Linked DNA regions of Spirosoma aureum. The protein of the gene in region 1 binds, or shares a complex with, the protein of each later gene. Links are inferred from orthologs where the notes say so. Each region holds a gene or a part of one and is shown on either strand. Other genes may lie near its edges.

The links.
Region 2: the proteins of hslV (region 1) and hslU are in contact, whole or in part, in a solved structure (PDB 1G4A), measured with the Escherichia coli proteins. The link is inferred for Spirosoma aureum from one-to-one orthologs.

The regions. Positions count from the first base shown.
Region 1 is NZ_CP050063.1:7,345,031-7,353,495, reverse strand. The notes cover bases 2,662-5,659. They hold hslV (ATP-dependent protease subunit HslV), read left to right. Parts: upstream 2,662-3,889; coding sequence 3,890-4,429; downstream 4,430-5,659. Other genes in these bases: G8759_RS29250 (sensor histidine kinase), read left to right, coding at 4,527-5,659; G8759_RS29260 (Lrp/AsnC ligand binding domain-containing protein), read left to right, coding at 3,257-3,736; lepA (translation elongation factor 4), read right to left, coding at 2,662-2,767. Outside these bases: G8759_RS29280 (5-(carboxyamino)imidazole ribonucleotide synthase), read left to right, coding at 1-167; G8759_RS29275 (hypothetical protein), read right to left, coding at 294-509; G8759_RS29270 (DUF6932 family protein), read right to left, coding at 484-975; more of lepA, read right to left, coding at 980-2,661; more of G8759_RS29250, read left to right, coding at 5,660-6,008; G8759_RS29245 (response regulator), read left to right, coding at 5,962-6,426; dacB (D-alanyl-D-alanine carboxypeptidase/D-alanyl-D-alanine endopeptidase), read right to left, coding at 6,501-8,030; G8759_RS29235 (MBL fold metallo-hydrolase RNA specificity domain-containing protein), read left to right, coding at 8,174-8,465. UniProt on the Escherichia coli protein: Protease subunit of a proteasome-like degradation complex believed to be a general protein degrading machinery. The complex has been shown to be involved in the specific degradation of heat shock induced transcription factors such as RpoH and SulA.
Region 2 is NZ_CP050063.1:4,937,307-4,944,838, forward strand. What follows is about bases 2,175-4,982. They hold hslU (ATP-dependent protease ATPase subunit HslU), read left to right. Parts: upstream 2,175-2,791; coding sequence 2,792-4,174; downstream 4,175-4,982. Other genes in these bases: G8759_RS19550 (alpha/beta hydrolase), read left to right, coding at 2,175-2,688; G8759_RS19560 (hypothetical protein), read right to left, coding at 4,235-4,651; G8759_RS19565 (MFS transporter), read right to left, coding at 4,648-4,982. Outside these bases: G8759_RS19535 (N-acetylneuraminate synthase family protein), read left to right, coding at 1-522; G8759_RS19540 (sterol desaturase family protein), read left to right, coding at 719-1,630; G8759_RS19545 (DMT family transporter), read left to right, coding at 1,633-2,007; more of G8759_RS19550, read left to right, coding at 2,044-2,174; more of G8759_RS19565, read right to left, coding at 4,983-5,910; G8759_RS19570 (YybH family protein), read right to left, coding at 6,001-6,498; G8759_RS19575 (sugar phosphate isomerase/epimerase family protein), read right to left, coding at 6,636-7,487. UniProt on the Escherichia coli protein: ATPase subunit of a proteasome-like degradation complex; this subunit has chaperone activity. The binding of ATP and its subsequent hydrolysis by HslU are essential for unfolding of protein substrates subsequently hydrolyzed by HslV.

The sequences.
Region 1 (8,465 bases):
TGGAGGATTTGCTGACTATGTCGGGCGTGTTCCCGTTCTTTTATGGGAAAGCGATCACGAAACCGTTCCGCAAGATGGGGCATGTAACCGTTATGGACGATTCGCTGGCTGTTTTACGAGAGAAAGTGGCTGAGGTAAAAGCAGGAATTCGGGTAGTAAGCCAATAAAGCCGGGCAAAAGCCATGTAAAAAGCCCCACCGATTAACGATGGGGCTTTTTAACTTAATTGATCTTCAATACGGCCATAAACGCTTCCTGCGGGATCTCGACGTTGTGCCGACCAGATTTTAGGTTTAGGCGGCTTTAAGATGTATTTCTGCCTTGATGTTTAAGGAGGCCAGTAGCTCTTCCAACTGGTTTATATATTGTTCGCGTAGCCGTTCATAGCCTTCTACCGTCAACGTATCAACAAGTGGTTGTTGCTTATGTAATTGAACCAACTCATTAAGCCGCTCAATCCGATTGAGAACGTCAACAATTTCGCTATGTACGTTGGAGCGCCGATTCATTGTTCCAAATTAGTTGTAAAAAGCCTTTTGGAAATTTCCGTCGTGTAACCCGATCCGGCTTGGTCATAGTAAATTGGAATAGCCACTCCGCACGGTCTGAAACATAGAGGAAGTAATCGGGTTCTTCTTCACTTATCAATCGCACAAAATATATATCTAAACCGTCAAACTGCTCCCTTAATGTCCTTAAATGCTTTTCAAATTGTCGATATATTGGTGTTGGAAGAACAACTACGGCATCAATATCATTCGGATGTTCTTTCCGCGTAACGAAACTTCCGTCAATCCATAAAGTAAACTCATTGATAGATAGATCATTAAGCTTATTTAAAAATGAATAGAACAGCTCAATTAATGTATGACGGTGATCGTTCCAGCCGAATGTATCAGCGAATGGCTTCCATTCTGTTTCAATCAGATCATAGGGAAAGAGATGCCCCTGAGCATCAAAATTAAGTGTATTCAATACGTTAATTGATCTTCAATACGGCCATAAACGCTTCCTGCGGGATCTCGACGTTGCCAACCTGGCGCATTCGCTTCTTCCCTTTCTTCTGCTTTTCGAGCAGTTTGCGCTTCCGGGAAATATCACCGCCATAACACTTCGCCAATACGTCTTTGCGAAGGGCACTCAGCGTTTCGCGGGCAATGATTTTCTGGCCAATAGCAGCCTGAATGGCTATTTCGAATTGCTGGCGGGGAATTAACTCCCGAAGCTTTTCGCACAATTTCTTCCCCCATTCATAGGACTTCGACCGGTGAACGATGGCCGATAAGGCATCGACTTTATCACCATTGAGCATCACATCCAGCTTTACCATGTCGGATTCACGGTTGTCCATAAACTCATAATCGAGGGAAGCATAGCCGCGGGAGATCGTCTTGAGCTTATCGAAAAAGTCGAACACAACCTCCGCCAGTGGCATTTCAAACTGAAGTTCAACCCGATCAGCGGTCAAGTAAACCTGGTTTTTGAGAATGCTACGCTTGTCCATACACAAGCTCATGATGCCGCCAACATACTCGGCCTTGGTAATGATCTGCGCCCGGATAAAGGGCTCTTCAATGTAGTCGATCAGGTTCGGTTCGGGCATTTCGGCTGGTGCCGACACCTGAAGTTCCTGACCTTTGGTGGTCAATACCTCAAACCGTACCGACGGTACAGTGGTAATAACGGTCATATCGAACTCGCGTTCCAGCCGTTCCTGTACAATCTCCATGTGGAGCATTCCCAGAAAACCGCACCGGAATCCGAAGCCCAGAGCCGCCGACGTTTCGGGCTCCCAAACCAGTGCTGCATCGTTCAACTGGAGCTTTTCCATGGCGTCGCGCAGGTCTTCAAATTCGCTAGTTTCTACCGGATATATGCCGGCAAATACCATTGGTTTAACCTCTGAGAAACCCTGAATGGCACTACTGGCGGGATTGTCGATGGTGGTAACGGTATCGCCCACCTTCACTTCTTTCGCTACTTTAATTCCCGAGATCAGGTATCCAACGTCGCCACATTCAATGACGTCTTTAGGTTCCTGGGTCAGGCGTAGCGTTCCGATTTCGTCGGCAAAGTACTCTTTGCCTGTGTTCATAAATTTTACCTTGTCGCCCTTGCGAATGCGGCCGTTCTTGACCCGGAAAATAACCTCAATACCCCGGTAGGAGTTGAAGTGTGAGTCGAAAATCAGCGCTTGCAGCGAACCGTCAGGATCGCCTTTCGGTGGGGGAATCCGCTCGACAATGGCCGCCAGGATTTCGGGAACGCCAATACCTTCCTTACCCGATGCCGGAATAATGTCGTCGCGATCACAACCCAGCAGGTCGACCATCTCATCCTTAATTTCTTCGGGCATAGCGCCGGGCAGGTCAATTTTATTCAGAACGGGAATAATGACCAGATCGTTGTTGAGCGCCAGATAGAGGTTGGAAATGGTTTGGGCTTCTGTACCCTGCGAGGCATCAACGAGAAGCAGCGCACCTTCGCAGGCGGCAATCGACCGCGACACTTCATAGCTAAAATCGACGTGTCCCGGCGTATCAATCAGGTTTAATGTGTACAACTCACCGTTGTACATATAGTCCATTTGAATAGCATGGCTCTTGATGGTAATACCCCGCTCACGTTCCAGGTCCATGTCGTCGAGCAACTGAGCCTGCATATCGCGGGACCCTACAGTCTTGGTAAATTCCAGCAGGCGGTCGGCTAGTGTACTTTTGCCGTGATCAATGTGGGCAATAATGCAAAAATTACGAATATGTTTCACGTTATAAAACGGAGGAGTCTTTACTGATAAACTGCAAAAATAAGCAAAAAAGTCCGCGTTTTGGTCAGATAAGGACGGGTACAAAAAAACAAACGCCGGACTCATCGTGGAGCCGGCGTGTTCAATTACACTTCATCAACAAACTAAAAACCAAATGCTGTAGGAGGGGGACTCGAACCGCCCACGGTGCAGTTAGCCACAGTACAACTCTGGTGGTCAACCCCAGTCGCCCTTGCAGGCGGCATTATGCTGCGTTTATCCCTTATCACCACCCCCGAGACAGGAGGGCACGTCTGCCAATTTCGACATCCTACAGTGTGAGGAAAAATATCAAGAAGACCGGCGTGTGACCCCGCTCGATCAACTTGACAATACAAAGATAATGGATGGGCCTGATTCATTGCAAATTTTACATGAAAATTTCGAAAAATTTACATCCTATTCAAAAATTAGGTATTATTGTTGATATTTATCAAAAACAAACTAAAAATGACCGAGAAAAATTTAGAAATTGATAATACAGACCTTAAAATTCTAAACTTACTGATGAAGGATGCCAATATGGCGTATACCGAAATTGGTAAGCAAATCTTCGTATCTGGAGGCACCGTGCATGTCCGTATGAATAAACTCAAACAAATGGGCATTGTCCGCGGATCGCAACTGGTTATCGATCATACCAAGCTTGGCTGGGATATCAGTGCATTTCTGGGTATTTACCTCGACAAGAGTTCGCTCTACGGCGAAGTTTCTGAGCAATTGGAAAAGATTCCGGAGGTTGTCAACGTTCATTATACAACTGGGATTTACAGTATTTTTGCTAAAATCGTTTGCCGGGATACCCAGCATCTTCGCGAAGTATTGCACGATAAAATTCAGAAAGTTGCCGGTATTCAGCGTACTGAAACGTTTATTTCCCTGGAAGAAAGTGTTAATCGTCCCATTCCATTCGCCGAAGTTCAGGAATAAGCGTATGGCTATATAGGTTGTTATTTACACTTTTTTGCTGACTGACCAGGATAGGTAGTTTTTACCAGTCAGCTACTAAACAAACCGCGGGTAACATAACGATGAACCGTAAACGGTCGTTAGTACGTTATATAAGCTGACAATTTTTATTTCATGCAACCCAACATTCATGCCACTACGGTGGTTGGTATTCGGCACAATGGCCATGTCGCGCTTGGCGCCGATGGCCAGGCCACCATGGGCAACACAGTTGCCAAAAGTAACGTCCGTAAAGTACGCGTTTTGATGGGCGGTAAAATTCTGGCCGGTTTTGCCGGTTCAACCGCCGATGCGTTTACCCTTATTGAGCGATTTGAAGAGAAGCTAAATGCGTATGGCGGAAATCTGAAGCGAGCCGCCATCGAACTGGCTAAAGACTGGCGTACTGATCGGTATCTGCGCAAACTGGAAGCGATGTTGATTGTAGCTTCTAAAGAAGATCTGTTGATGATATCGGGTACGGGTGATGTGATTGAACCGGATAACGATATTGCAGCTATTGGGTCTGGTGGTGTCTATGCGCAGTCGGCCGCTGTAGCGCTCAAGAAACACGCAACGGCGCTATCTGCCGAAGAAATGGTCCGGGAAAGCCTGCACATAGCGGCAGATATCTGTATCTATACAAACCATAATCTTGTTGTTGAAACACTGTAAGAATTGCGGCTTTTTCAGGCCAGGGCACACCTACCTCTAAAGGCAAGTTTGCCCATTTCTTTATTTATATTTGCAGTGTAAAGAGTTCTTCGACGTCATGAAAATTCTTCATCAGGTTGCTCCAAAGATCATGAATCGACGCATTGCGTTCGGGTTCTTTGTGGCAATGGTTTTAATTGCGTCGGGCTTTACATTGTCATTCTACAGTTATAATCAGTATGGGAATGATACAGAACGAGTTCGTCATACCTATGAAGTGGTCGGCTCGCTGGAGACTATTCTATCACTGGTGAAAGATGTTGAAACGGGCTCACGGGGCTATGTTCTGACAAATGATACGACATACCTGGAGCCTTACAAAATTGCGCTGACCCTATTACCGGTCCGATTGAAGCAATTGCACGCGCTCATGGGTGATAACGCATTGCAGGTTCAGCGAACTACCTTACTCGATCAGTTGGTGGAGGCTAAGCTGGAAGTCTCCCAGATGCGGGTCAAAAACAGAATGGCTAAAGTTCCGATTGTGCTGAAACTGAGCACTGAGGGCCGGTTGCGTATGGATGCCCTTCGGCGCCATGTAGCCATCATGGTCGATACGGAACGGACCCTGATGGAGATGCGAAATCGGCAGGCCGCCCGATCGTTTCGTAATACGCTCATCATTATTTTTACGCTTTCATTACTCACGTTTCTTTCACTGGTAATTTCCTATCGTTTACTGGAGCAGGAACTGGCGAGTCGGCAACAGAATGAAGATCAGCTTCGAGCCTATGAGTCGCGACTTAAAGAGCAGATTCGTCAGTTAGAAGCGTCTAATGAAGAATTGGAACGATTTGCCTTCGTTGCCAGTCATGATCTGCAGGAGCCGCTCCGGAAGATTCAATCCTTTGCTAATCTGATCACAGATCGATACGGCAACCTGTTCGATGGCGACAGCCTCATGTTTATGGACAAAATTGTTCATTCTGCCGAAAGGATGTCGAAATTGATTAAAGATCTCCTGAATTTTTCTCGGATCTCGAATCACCAGGAAGAGTTTAAGCCTGTTGCCTTAGCTACGATTGTTCAACGGATATTAGATGATCAGGAGCTACGGATTAAAGGGTTGGACGTTCGGCTAGAAGTTGGCCAGTTGCCAATGATTCAGGCCATTGGAAGCCAAATGGATCATTTGTTTACGAATTTGATTTCCAATGCGCTGAAATTTACAAGGGCAGATGTACAGCCTCTTCTCCGAATACAGGCTAATCCCATTGATGGGTCGACATACCCTGAATTAATTTCCGGCCGACTCTACTTCGAGATCACCGTTGAAGATAATGGGATCGGCTTTGACGAAAAATATTTAGATCATATTTTTAAAGTTTTCCAACGATTGCACGGCAAAAGTGAATTTGAAGGCACTGGCATCGGGCTCGCTATTTGTAAACGAGTTACTGTTTCTCACCACGGCCATATCACTGCCCGAAGTCAGCCAGGAAAAGGAACAACGTTTATCGTAGTCCTGCCCGAAAGCCAATCACTATACGATTATGACCGATCAAACCCCACAGAAAACTATTCATATTCTGCTAGTTGATGACGACGAAGACGATCGTTACCTAACCCGTGAAGCTTTTCATCAACATTATCCTGCCAGCCGGATTTCGTTTGCCGAAGATGGTGAAGATCTGCTCGATTTCTTAAATTATAAAGGACGGTATGTTGGCTCATCACATACGCTCCCTGAGCTGATTTTGCTGGACCTGAATATGCCCAGAAAAGACGGCCGGGAGGCTTTACGCGAAATTAAAGCCAGTGAACAGCTTCGTCATATTCCCATTGTCGTTCTGACAACCTCCGATGCTAAAGACGATATTGAAACATCTTATTTTAACGGAGCCAATAGTTTTATCACCAAGCCACCAACGTTTCAACGGCTCAGTGAAGTAACAAAAGCCATTGGCCAATACTGGTTTAATGTCGTTACCGTGTGCGACCACGAAGATGACGACTAAGTTTGCCAATTCGGTTTATGGTAGTAGGCAGGTGAGTTTACCTGCCTACTACCATAAACCGAATCCCGATTTGCTCACTTCCCGCTCAACCCAACCAGTCCCACAAAAATTTTCTCTAGCTCCGTAGTTACCGCGCGGTTCTGGCCTGGGGTAAATTTATTGACCAGGATGCAAAAACTCATACGCTCACCGTCGGCAGCGGTGAAGTAACCCGCATAAGCCCGGACACCTTCAATTGAGCCACTCTTAGCCCGAATGTTACCCGTTGCGGCTGTACCTCGTGCCAGTGTTTTTACGGTGCCCGTCTGCCCAACGATTGGAATCGTTTCATAGAACTGCGGGAACGCCTTCTCGCGTCCCATTGTACTAAGAATACTGGTCATGTTGTCGGCGGTAAGGGCACCCACGGCCGATAATCCACTCCCATCCCGAATCCGGAAACCATCGAGGTTTATTCCCTTGGTTCGCCAGAATTTGATCAATTCATCAATACTGGCGCTGGTCGAACGAACCGTTTTGTTTAGGGTCAGTGCCGTGGTTCGAAGCAATGCTTCGGCGTAGAGATTAATGCTCTGGAAGTTCGTTTGCAGAACCAGTTCGACCAGTGTGGGGGAGCGGTGTTGATTTAACACCGTTCGTTTACCCATAGCCGGAAAGGAATTGGGTAAGCCACCGCCCACCGAACTAGGTGAACCACTGACAAGTATAGTATCCTGCCCTAACTGACTATGGAGTGCGAAAGCGGCAAAAAAAGCTGGATCGGGCAATGAGCCCTTAACACTAAATTCGTTTGCCGGTTCACCAATCGGAACCTTACCGGTCAGCCACTGTTGATTCATGAATGGCGTACCGTAGATATTGACCTGATCGCCCGTGTTGGCTGCATCAGTTACGACCGTATTGCGAAAAGCCAGGTAGGGTATGGCAGGGTCGGTACGTAAAACGCTGGCTGGAACATTGACGGATTTACCTGTTTTAAAGAAAACCCGATATAAATTTTCATTGATATTAAGCGCGCTCAGACTGGCCCCGTAATAGTTGCCTAAATCGCCAAACGGCCAGGTGTCGGGCGTTGTTAATTCATCGTATAGGCTGGCATCGCCCACTACCGTTCCCTGTATCCGGCGAATGCCAGCTGCTTTAACGGCTGCTGACCAGTATTTAAGTAAGGCACTCAGATCATAATAATTGGGAAATCGCCAGCTGCCAAGCGACGGATCTCCCGTTCCCCGAATGTACAGATTGCCCATCAAGGTGCTGTCTTTGATCGTACCATCATATTCCAGCGTTGTTGTATATGTATAGTTACTGCCCAGTACGGCCATTGCTGTAGCGGTAGTAATGAGTTTTAGTGTAGAAGCCGATGGTAAACTCTGATGTGCATTATAACCAATGAGTTCGGTTCCATCGCTCACCCGGCGAACCGACAGGGCTATTGTACCGTACCGGGCAGCAGGCCCTGACTGAAACGCTTCAACTCTGGCCAGAAGACGCTGGGTTGCCAGCGAATCGGCAAGGAGCTGGTTATTCGAAATGGGATTTGCCTGCGTGTAATAACCGAATAAATAAGTGATTGAAAAGACAAATGAGAGCAAGCGAGGCATAAAGTGCGTTTAGAGACAGTTAGGCGATTCGGGGTCTATTTTGTACTTTTGCAAACTTACATAATACTCACCACCTAGCTTGTGTTAAGTCCCACCCTTTACGAGACATCAAACAAACGACATCGGATTTTTAAGCTGTACGCATGAAATTATCGTTTCTGGGGGCGGCCCGGCAGGTAACAGGCAGCATGTACCTGCTGGAACTGGAGGATGATTACCGCATCCTGATTGACTGTGGGTCGGATATGGAGCGACCTAATTCCAACGGTCAGGCTGGGTCACAGGAGACCGCCCCAACTACTCCTCATCTGGGATTTTTTCCGTTTGAGGCTTCAAGCATAAACTTAGTGTTGCTGACCCACGCTCACGTAGACCATTCGGGCAATCTGCCTAACCTCTTTCGGGAAGGTTATGAAGGGCAGATTCTTTGTACTG
Region 2 (7,532 bases), 2.4 Mb from region 1 along the record:
AAATTGGCCTCTGCCTCCCTGACCGATCTGGCGCTAATCGAAAAAATTCTGCATACGGGTCGCCCACTCATGCTCTCGACGGGCATGTCGACCATGGCTGAAATCGAAGAAGCGATTTCACTCGTTGAAGAATACGATACCGACTACCCGCTTCTGGTTGCTCATTCGACCTCGGCTTACCCCTGCAAACCCGAAGAATTAAATCTACGGATGGTCCCAACCCTCCAGGCTGCATACCCAACTATTCCGATTGGTTATTCGGGACATGAAACAGGCCTTTCGACAACGGTTGCCGCGGTTACGCTGGGAGCAACCTTCGTGGAGCGCCATTTCACCCTCGACCGGGCTATGTGGGGTTCTGACCATGCCGCTTCGGTTGAACCACAGGGATTACAGCGGCTGGTCCGCGACATTCGCGATGTCGAAACCGCCCTCGGCGATGGAGTAAAAAAAGTATATGAAACTGAACTAGGGCCGATGAAGCGGCTACGGTTAAATATTAATTCCGCTTTTTCGGTTTAATTGCCCTAGGACTTTTGCTTCGAGCCGTGTCACGGTAACTAATCGTGTATCTAGTAACCGTGACACGGCTCGAAGCAAAAGTCTTATGCCGGTGGAACATTATTTTAGAACGATACGGTTTGTATGATACAATTGATGAATCATACACTTTGGCGACACCAGCTACCGTATCACCCTCAAACACTTGTTAAACATTATGCCGCAGGCAGAATTATTACGAATCACGACCGCTATTCTGGTGGTCTGGATCGTCGGCATTCTTATCTGGGAACGGGTTGCACCCTACCGCAAGGGGCTTCCGCTGTTTCGTGAAGGATTCTGGGTTGACCTGGTCTGGTATACCCTTATTCAGAGTTACTTTCTCAAGATCCTGATTTTTGATTACATTATTGCTCCACTGCAAACGCACTTCGACTGGTCAGACTGGCAATTTGTCAGGCACTGGCCAGTTTGGGTACAGGTGTTCTTTTTTCTGTTTACCCACGACCTGTACATTTACCTTTTTCATCGCTTTCAACACGCAAACAAGTGGCTCTGGCGTACACATGAAGCCCATCACTCCAATAAGGAGGTCGATTTTCTGGCTGGATCGCGTTCCCATGTTGTCGAGATCATCATCAACCAGACCATCGAGTTTGCGCCCATTATTCTGCTCGGTGCCGATCCGGCCGTAATTCCGATCAAAGCGTTGCTGGATGCTATGTTCGGGATGTTTATCCATGCCAATATTCGGGTTAAGCTAGGGCCATTAAAGTATATCTTTAATAGTCCGCACCTTCATTTGTGGCATCATGCTAATTATCAGGAAGTTTTCCATGCTAACTTTGGCACGAAGTTTTCGTTTTTCGACTATCTGCTTGGCACGGCCTACGATCCTGAACATACGCCAGGCAATCTTCCGGAAAACTGGGGCTTATATTATGATTACCCGAAAGACTATTTTTTGCAGCACGCTTTTTCAGTGAAACGGTTTGACGAACGAAAGCTCTTGACCAATAAATGGTTTACACGCTATTACATGCTTCGCCCCAACCTGCTGCGTTTCATGAAGAAACGGCTCAACCGACAAACGAATCCCTCGCCATTAGAAACTGAAAACGTAAACTGATTGTGCAAGCCTGGTTGTTTCTGTTCATCGCAGCTTCCTTTGAAACTGCCTGGACCTATTCCGTTAAATATATGACGTTCGATCTGTTGAAAACGCTCCGCTGGAATACGTTTTACACCCCGAATGTCGGTTTGCCAATTCTGCTTCCGTTTGTTGGCTATGTTGTATTTGGGATAGCCAATATCTATTTTTTCTCACAGGCCATTAAACAGATTCCAACACCAACCGCCTTTGCGGTCTGGACTGCTATGGCCCTGGCATTGATCAAAGCCGTCGATGTGTTTATTTTCAAAACCAACTGGTCCCTGACCGAACTGTTTTTTCTGACACTTATTGGCGTTGGCATTATCGGTTTACGGGTTTACTCGGCGGGATGATCCTTTTTTGTATTACTTATTTTCTATGCACAAGGGTTGAATATCTATTTCATTAGTGGGCTGGGCGCTGACAAGCGTATTTTTCAAAAATTAGTACTACCTGACTATTACCAATTCATTTATTTGGACTGGCTACCTGTTATGCCCAGTGATACTTTGGAAAGTTATGCTTTTCGAATGGCACAACTGATTGATACATCAGTACCGTTTTATGTAATTGGTGTCTCATTTGGTGGTATGATTGCGACTGAAATAGCAAAAAAACTGAAGCCACTGAAAACAATTATCATTTCAAGTATAGGTCTTTCTGCAGGCTTGCCCTGGTATTGGCGCTTTTTTGGCAAGCTCTCACTCGATCGATTTATTCCTGTGACCATTTTTGCCTTACCTATAGCACCTACTTACTGGCTTTTTGGAGCAAAAGACGCTGCGACGAAGCTTCTTTTAAAGCAAATACTTCTTGATACCGATAAAGTCTTCATGAAATGGGCAATTCGAGCAATTTTAACCTGGGATAATCAACGCATACCTACTTCTGTCATCCATATTCATGGTACACATGACAAAATCCTACCAATTCGGTTCACAACGCCTGACCTCATTGTTATGCAAGGTGGTCATTTGATGGTTTATAGCCACAGTAATGAGGTATCGCATTTAGTAGGTTTATTGCTAATTTGACAGAATACGAGTCCGGGTTTAACCAAAAATCCCCTTCCCTTTCGCACATTTTCATTTTTCCTGTGTTTCTTTGACGGGGTGCAGAAGGCATCCCGTTTTATCAATGACTCAATTACTCAAAGACCTTACCCCTCGGCAGATTGTTGCCGAATTGGATCAATACATCATCGGCCAGAACGATGCCAAACGCAACGTAGCGATTGCCCTTCGTAACCGCTGGCGCCGGATGAACAGTACGGCCGATATGCAGCGTGAAATTACGCCTAACAATATTCTGATGATCGGCGCAACGGGCGTTGGGAAAACCGAAATTGCCCGAAGACTCGCAAAAATTGCTGATGCGCCCTTTATAAAAGTCGAAGCTTCGAAGTTTACCGAAGTTGGTTATGTCGGTCGTGATGTCGAAAGCATGGTGCGCGATCTGGTCGAACAGTCGGTTAATATGGTGCGGGCGGCAAAAAAAGAGGCCGTTCAGGTTCGGGCCCAGCAACTCGTTGAAGATGCCATTCTCGACATTCTGATTCCGCCCGTAAAATCGGCGAATGGCCAACTGGGTTTTGAGACTGATGTCAAAGATCCCGATGCCGAGCTGAATGAACGAACCCGTGAGCGGTTCCGCGAGAAGATACGCTCCGGCGAAATGGACGACCGTAAGATTGATATCGATGTCCAGCAAAGTCAGACGCCGAACATCGGCATCATGGGCGGTGCCGTTGATGACCTGTCGATGATGAACATTCAGGAAATGATTGGGGGCATGTTGCCCAAACGCGGCAAAAAACGCAAAGTCACTATCGCTGAAGCCCGAACGATTCTACTTGAAGAAGAAGCGGCTAAGCTGATCGATATGGACGAAGTAAAGGAAGAAGCGATCCGTAAAGCAGAAGATGCCGGTATAATTTTCATCGACGAAATCGATAAGGTAGCTTCTTCCCGTTCGGGTAATGGTGGTGGCCCCGATGTAAGTCGTGAGGGTGTTCAGCGTGATCTGTTGCCCATCGTTGAGGGCAGCGCGGTCAATACCAAGTATGGTGTTATCCATACCGATCACATTCTGTTCATTGCTGCCGGCGCCTTCCATGTTACCAAACCCAGCGATCTGATTCCGGAGCTACAGGGCCGTTTCCCGATCCGGGTCGAGCTGCAAAGCCTGTCGGAGAATGATTTTTACCAGATTTTAAAAGAACCAAAAAATGCGTTGACCAAGCAATATGTGGCGATGTTGGCTGCCGAAGGGGTAGAACTGAGTTTTCAGGACGATGCCCTGCGCGAAATGGCTCATATTGCTTTCGAAGTCAATGCCGAGGTTGAAAACATTGGTGCCCGACGACTACAGACCGTTCTGAGCCATCTTATGAACGATTTCATGTTTGATATTCCGGACGTTATCGGAGCCAATGCGCACGTAGTGGTTACGAAAGAGCTGGTCAATGAAAAACTCGACGGCTTAGTGCAAAACCGCGATTTAAGCCAATTTATTTTGTAAGCTATAAACGTGGTCGGAAGATCGAGACGGCCAGGCTGTACGAAAACCTGCATCCGGGCTTTAGCGATCTTTCGACCACAAAGTAAGTGTCTGAATCACCTGGTCAACGGCCCGATCTGTGTCAGATCGTTTACGGTCGGGTGGGTCAAATCGATTGAAAGGACGAAGCTCCAGAACAAACGTTTCGTCAACGGTTTCGTCGTCAATGGGCGTGTATAGCTTATAACCCACAACGTTAATTGGGATCAGTCCATGCTGGCTCTTGAAACGGGTCAATATAAAACTTACGAATCGTTCTACCTTTTCAATCATTATTCCATCCGCAGGCACAAACCGGACTTCAGCCCGATTTCGATCGACAATCGTCTGCTCGTCGGGGCGAAAATGTCCTTCGCAACTCGAGAATGTACGCACAACTCCCGTTGCATTCAAAGCCTCGACCAACGGCCGGATGTGGGGTTCGAGGTCAGTGATCATGGCTCTCCGTCGATTAGCGCCATTTCGTCAGCCTCATCAATCGGGTGACGACCTGGCTTTTGTCGTTGGCGCCAGAGCCATCCCAGGTAGAAAACAGCAATCATGGCAAGTCCCCCTGACACCGCAAAGGATGAATCGATACCTGCTTCTCCAGTGATGTGATTGAGCAGCCAGCCCGATGCCAGTGCGCCAATTCCTATGCCTGCTTCGAGCGCAATATACATGGTCGCCATGGCCCGGCCCCGCGTCGCTTCATTGCTCAGATCAGCCGTCCACGCCTGTATGGTCGGTGAATTCATTCCCCACGACATACCATAGAATATAGCTGCTGTCCAGAACCAACTGGGCGCATTGCGATCCGATGGGTCGGTCAGAATAAGTAGTACCATCGAAAAGGCAAGTACCGCAGTTGAGATAAACAAAACCGGTAATCGTCCGTAGCGATCCGATGATTTACTGAACAGCAACCGGACAGCCAGTGATGCAATGGTGTAAACGGTAAAAAACAATCCCTTATTGGCGATCCCAAGCGATGCGCTGACTGTGCCAATTACGGTTAAAATCACCCCCGACGAAAATGACTGAAGCAGGAGAACCAAAAACGGTGGAAGGGCTTGTTTATCAAACAGTTCTTCTCGTTTCAGGCGTAATAAACCAAACCGGAACGGCTGCCGGTTGACCAGTGTTTCAGGCATCTGGAGCAGAATGCCTATCGATAACAACGCAAAAGCCGATGAAGTCCAGAACATGACATTCATGGAATAGTCGTCGGCTAACCAACTGCCAATAGCAGGCCCCAGCGACATGCCCATTGCTGTGAATAGGCCGAGCATACCCATTGCTTCGCCCCGCCGGGTGGCTGGAACTACATCGGCAACATAGGCCGATGTAGCGGTCGGTTTGGTTCCAGTCGAAAAACCATGAATGAGTCGGAGGGTCAGAAACCCCCATACGGTTAGGAGATAAGGATACAAAAACCCGCATAAAAAGCAGACGATCGACCCAAATGCCATAACGGGTACTCGCCCGACAGTATCGGTGATTTTTCCACTAAATGGCCGTGAAACACCTGCGGTAAGCGTAAACAGGGCGATAATGAGCCCCACGTATTCCCGCCCGCCCAGCTTCGTCAGGTAGTCGGGAAGCTCAGGAATCATCATCGAAAAACTTGCCGAAAACAGGAAGTTACTGACACACAGCAACCAAAACGAGAGCGTGTAAAGAGAGGGGCCGCGTGAGGTTGAGCGAAAGAGAGACAAGTTTGTACTGGTAGTTTGTGGCTGCAAAGTTAGCCCGTTCTCCTGAACAACGAACGGCAAACAGCCTGACAACTCCACAAACTACCGACTTTATTTTAGCTCTGGCGTTGTATTGCCTCCATCAAGTACAAATCGCCACTGTCCATTACGCTGACGTTTCCACACGGTTACATAAACACCATGTTGCTCGTTACGCTTCCCGGTTTCGTTTTTACTCGTCAGCATCCACTGGCCAAACGTATACCCTAACTCGCCCGACTGAGCCGCATCAGTTTTAAGCACCTGCCAGGTCAATACTGAGCCATTTGCAGGTATTCGGCTCATTTGCGCCCGGAGGGAATCAAAACCAACCGTTGGAGCTGCCCCCTCATTCATCCGGATGACATCGTTTGCGGCATAAGTTATAAAAGCTTTCGACATGCCTTGTTTTTCTGACATAATGCTGAAATTCTGATCTGTTTCCCGAATTTCGTCAATGGCTTTCTGACGGATGGCCGCGGCTGGGTTCATGGATCGTGGACTATCGACCCGGGTGCGACATGAACACGCCAGACTGATAACCAGCAGAATAAATACCGAATACTTCATTACGGAGGGGTGAATGGAAAACGTTACGGGTACAAAAATGAGCCAAATTCTGTCTGTCTCTCATGTAGCTCACTTTTACAAACAAAAATCGCGGGTTTTCACCCGCGTTGTACAATAGCCAAGATTATTGGGTTCAATCATCTAGCGTATTTGGCCTGCATCTTTTTAATGAAGTTGAGGCCATTTTCGGCAATATCCCACGGATCATTATACTCCCGCCAGACATTGATTGAATTGGCAAAATCTACATCATTGCGGGTAAAAGCTTCAATTGTCATCCAGCCGGTATAGTTCAGTTCAGCCAGTGTCCGGAACGTATCGTCCCAGGGAATATGTCCATCACCCGGCGTTCCCCGGTCATTTTCGCTGATGTGAACATGGGCCAAAACAGGTGCAATCGTACGGATGGCATCCGGGAAACGCTTCTCTTCCATATTGGCATGATGGGTATCAAACATAGCCTGTACATTCGGGTGGTCGGTTCGGCGAATTAAATCCAGCAATTGTTCCATCGTATTACAGAGGTAACATTCGAAGCGATTTAACGCTTCGGGTGTCAATACGATATTGGCCTGTTTGGCATATTCGCCAGCCGCATGAAGAACTTCTGCGCTATATGCGTACTCCTCTGGTTGTGGCTCACGTCGGCTGAATGTCGCAAATGCCGAGTGCATTGGGCCACAAATGATTGTTGCACCCATCGCATGAGCCCGGTCAATGGCTCCTTTCAGAAAATCCAATGCCTGTTCGCGAATTCTGGCAGATTCACTGGCTGGATTTTCATCAGGTCCAACAACCATAACAGTGGTACTTTGCAATCCAAGCTGCTGTAAATGATTACCAAACTGGCGATAGGCAGAAATATCCTGATTGTCGATAAAACATTCGATTCCGTCGTAGCCAATGGCTTTTAGTCGCTCAGCAATTGGATTCATTTTCTCGGAAATAGGTGCCGACCAGGCCAATAAATTGAATCCAATTGGTGACATCGTTACTGTTGACATAGAAGAAAAAAGAAGATTTTTAAGGCTGAT